Regions from separate parts of the Arsenicicoccus sp. UBA2120 genome, predicted to be linked through region 1. Evidence: predicted binding sites of a transcription regulator. Region 1 holds the regulator's gene; the other holds the start of a gene.
What was found. Region 1 encodes LexA, which represses DNA repair genes until DNA is damaged. Its sites were predicted from a motif close to TCGAACANNTGTTCGA; they were not measured.

Region 2: the regulator LexA is predicted to act here: its motif matches at 1,104-1,119, upstream of B2P18_RS08465 (DUF6504 family protein).

Annotation. Positions count from the first base shown of each region.
Region 1 covers NZ_DCYC01000073.1:110,559-112,755, reverse strand. The annotation lists gene B2P18_RS11825 (alpha/beta hydrolase family protein) at 1-573, shown strand, start outside; gene lexA (transcriptional repressor LexA) at 625-1,323, opposite strand; gene B2P18_RS11815 (LysM peptidoglycan-binding domain-containing protein) at 1,580-1,975, shown strand.
Region 2 covers NZ_DCYC01000057.1:37,069-39,265, forward strand. The annotation lists gene B2P18_RS08455 (DNA polymerase III subunit alpha) at 1-218, opposite strand, end outside; gene B2P18_RS08460 (SAV_6107 family HEPN domain-containing protein) at 208-648, opposite strand; gene B2P18_RS08465 (DUF6504 family protein) at 793-1,071, opposite strand; gene B2P18_RS08470 (DUF4126 domain-containing protein) at 1,331-1,924, shown strand; gene metF (methylenetetrahydrofolate reductase [NAD(P)H]) at 1,928-2,197, opposite strand, start outside.

The DNA of each region.
Region 1 (2,197 bases):
GACATCCAGGAGGTCTCGGGCGGGGACAGCGGGTGGAACAAGGGGGTCGACTACGCCCGGCTCCTGCGCCGCAGCGACCAGGCGGGCAACGTGGCTCGGCTCTATCGCTCGGCGGGCCTCGACCTCAAGCAGGACCTGCGGCAGATCACCAGCGACGCCGACGTGACGGCCGATCCCGCGGCGGTGACCTGGCTGAAGCGCACGTCCGCCCCGACCGGCCGGCTGCGCGTGCCGGTGCTGACGATGCACACGGTGGCGGACCCGGCCGCGCCGGTGGAGTACACGAGCGAGTACGCGACGAAGGTGAAGCGAGCCGGCTCCGGCGCGCTCTTGCGCCAGGCCTACGTGCAGCGCACGGGGCACTGCACGTTCACGCCTGCCGAGAACGTCGCCGCGGTGCAGGCGATGCAGGAACGCCTCGACACCGGTCGATGGACCGGCGCCGTGAGGCCTCGGTCGCTGCAGCGGGTCGCCGAGGCGGCGAACCTGGCCGGCGCAGCCTTCGTGAGCTATCGACCGGGCGCGTTCGTCAACGACCGGGCCGACCGCGACCCCTACGGCCCGCGTCGCTGACGCCGGTGGTCTGACCCTCGACACCCTCGGCGAGGTCCGACGGTTGCGCGCTCAGACGGAGCGCAGCACCGCCGTGACCTTGCCGAGGATCGTCGCCTGCTTGCCGTCGATCGGCTCGAAGGCGGGGTTGTGCGGGAGCAGCCACGGGTGACCGAGCTTGCGCTTGAAGGTCTTGACCGTGGCCTCGCCGTCGATCATCGCGGCGACGATGTCGCCGTTGTCGGCGTCGGGCTGCTGGCGCACGACGACCCAGTCGCCGTCGCAGATGGCGGCATCGACCATGGAGTCCCCGACCACCTTGAGCAGGAACAGCTGGCCCTCGCCCACGACCTGGCGGGGGAGCGGGAAGACGTCCTCGACGACCTCCTCCGCCGTGATCGGGACACCGGCGGCGATCCGACCGAGGACGGGCACGTATGACGCCTGGGGCCGCTGGTCGCGCGTGCCCGTCACGTCGGTGCTGTCGTCGGCGTCGGTGTGGAACGCCTCGGGAGCCCAGTCCGGGGAGACGACCTCGATGGCTCGGGGGCGGTTGGGGTCGCGGCGCAGCATGCCCTTGCGCTCGAGGGTCTGCAGCTGGTGCGAGACGCTGCTGACGCTGGCGAGACCCACGGCGTCGCCGATCTCGCGGATGCTCGGCGGGTAGCCCCGGCGCTCGACCGTGTCGCGGATGAACTCCAGGATCTTGCGCTGGCGGACGGTGAGGCGCTGCCCGCCGTCGCGCTCCGGCAGGTTGGTGACCTTGGCCATCGTGCTCGCTCCCTCGATGCCGGCAGGGCCCCTGACCTGCAGTGATGTGCGGTGGAGACACTCGGGGCGGGGGGTGTGTCAGTGGTGCCTGGTTGAGTATCTCCCGTGGCCACCAAGGCTACCGGGGTCGAAGGCGTGTTTCAAACACTCGTTCGACGCGAGTCTTCACATCAGCCCCGGGGATGCTGTACTTTCGTACAAGCGTTCTATCGAACGGATGAGCGAGCCACCCCGGCTCGTCGAGAAGGAGGACCCAATGAGTGCAGCTGTTGCGTGGGACGACACCATCGCCCCGGCACGTGTGCCCGGCCGTCCCCGACTGCACCTGGTGCCGACCGGCGATGCCGTCCCGGCCCGTGCACCCCGTCGCCTGCGCTTCACGCGGCGCGGGCGGCTCGCGATGACCCTCACCGTGGCGGTGCTCGTCGCCGTCGCGGCGTTCTCCGCCTGGTCGTCGCTGGCCACCGCGGCGCCCGCCGGCACGGCCGCGCACGTCGTGACCGTCGAGGGCGGCCAGAGCCTGTCCGAGATCGCGGCCCGTGAGATGCCCGGCGTCCGCACGGACGACGCCGTCCTGCGCCTCGTCAAGGCCAACCACCTGCAGAACGACCAGATCATGACCGGCCAGACCCTGGTCGTGCCGGCGTCCTGATCGGGCCGATCTCCCTTCCTTTCCGCCGGGAGCAAATCCGTCCGCTGGGACGTTGACGCTCACGAACGGCCCCGACCGATGTTGCGCCAGAGGGCATCCGGGCACGTCGCACGTGCTCGCTGCAAGACCCTCGGCGCCCATCGCCGTCCGGCGGACGCGGTCGCCTGTCGCAGCAGGCGGGCGGGGCCCATGACCTGCGTCGTGGCGGTCACCATCAGGGGG
Region 2 (2,197 bases), on a different contig from region 1:
TCGCCCAGCGCGAGGTCCGCCCCCAGGATCGGGTCGATGCCCCGGGCCAGGCAGGACTGGGCGAACTTCACCGCGCCGTAGAGGCCGTCGCGGTCGGTCAGCGCCAGCGCAGCCTGGCCGTGCCCCACGGCGAGATCGACCAGGTCGGCCGGTGGGGTGGTGCCGTAGCGCAGGGAGCAGCCCGACGCCACGTGCAGGTGGACGAAGTCATCGGCCACCGGTGGCCACCTGCAGGGACGGCAGCGGTGCGTGCGGCGGGGCCCCGAGGGCGGACTCGACCAGGGCGAGGAAGGTCTCGGAGGCCCGCACCAGGTCGTCCGCCTCGCGCGCCGAGACGGGTCCACCCCGCTCGGCCACGGAGCGGCGGGTCGCCGAGGCGGCGTAGAACGCGGCCCACTCCCCCAGCTCCGGCGCGGCGGCCGGCAGCAGCTCCCAGACGCTGCGGGGCCGTCCCCGGCCCGAGACCGGTCCCCGGGTGGCGAGCAGCGCCGCCCCGGCGCGCAGCCCCGACAGGTGCGCCGCGACGTAGCGGTCGGCGGTCGTGCCCGCGCAGGTCGCCTCGGCGAGGGCGGCGTAGGCGCGGTCGAGCAGGTCGAGCGTCGCCGTGGTCAGCGGCGGACGCGTGATGGTGGCGATCGTGGCGGTCATGGTGCACCTGCTTTCGTCATACGGTCCGGTCGGGAGAGCCGGAAGAAGAACGAGAGGGAGATAGAGGGAGATAGAGGGGAGAGAGGGGAGAGAGGGGAGAGAAAGGGCCGGGAGGAAGGCCGGAGAAAGAGCCGGAGGGGAGTCCTAGTCGGAGAGCCGGACGAGCTGCCAGCGCGAGCCGCGCACCGCCAGGTCGTAGACGCCGAGGGAGCCGGAGCGGCCGGGGGCCGCCTCGACCCGCCAGACCTCCTCCTCGAGGTCGGCGGGGGTGATGGACCGCGTGTCGGGCACCTCGCGCCACCACGGGCGGCGCTCGCGCCAGTGGTCGACGACCGCGCGCACGTCGTAGAGGCGCCCTCGCCAGATGAACTGCAACGGTCGGCCCTCGTGCCTGACCTCGATGACGTCCTCGCACCGCCTCATCGCCGTCCTCCTTCGAACAACCGACCCGTGAACCGAACATGTGTTCGATGGAGAGAACTCTAGGCCCGACCACCGACAGACCCCACCCCCACGTCACCCGCTTGCGCATCGGCGCAGGTCAGTCGATCCCTGACCGAGGGGCCCCGACCGGATACCGTGAGGCGTCGTCGTCGGACGCCCTTGGCTCGAGCCAGGCCGCCGGCCCGGCGAGACCCGAGCACGAGCACGAGCACGAGCACACGATCACTGAGGAGGACCCATGGGGACCGAGCTGCTACCGATGGTCTTCACGAGCGGCTGGGCGAGCGGCATCAACGCCTACGCCGTGGTGCTCGTCATGGGCCTGGCCGGGCGGTTCTTCTCGATCGACCTGGTCCCGCACGTGCTGACCCGCACGGACGTGCTGATCGCCGCCGCGGTGCTGTTCCTGCTGGAGATGTTCGCCGACAAGATCCCCTACCTCGACTCGATGTGGGACAGCGTCCACACCGTCGTCCGGCCGGCCGTCGGCGCGACCCTGGGCTATCTCCTGGCCGGCCACGAGGGGTCCGGGCTGGAGCAGGCCTTCGCCGCCGCGACCGGTGGCTTCAGCGCCCTGGCCAGCCACGGGGTCAAGGCCGGGATCCGCGCGGGGGTCAACGCCTCGCCGGAGCCGGTCAGCAACGTCGCCATCTCGTCCGCGGAGGACGTCGCCGTGATCGGCGTGATGACCCTCGCCACCGAGCATCCCTGGGCGGCCGCCACGGTGGCCGGGATCCTGCTGCTCGCCGGCATCGTCGCCGTGGTCTGGCTGCTGCGGCGCATCGTCCGGCTCAAGCGCAGGTATGACGACTGGGGCACCCGCACCGGCTGAGGGTCAGTGCCCCAGGTTGGCGAAGACCTCGAGCGTCGCGGTCGAGCGGTTCATCGTGTAGAAGTGCAGCCCCGGCGCGCCCTCGGCCATGAGGCGGGACGCGTGCTCGGTCGCGATCTCGACCCCCACCTCGCGCACGGCGTCGGCGTCGTCCCCCACCGCCTCCAGCCGCGACGTCACGGCGACGGGCAGGGCGGCCCCGGACAGCTCGGCCATGCGCGTGATCTGCTTGGCCGAGGTGATCGGCATCAGCCCCGGGATGATCGGCAGGGT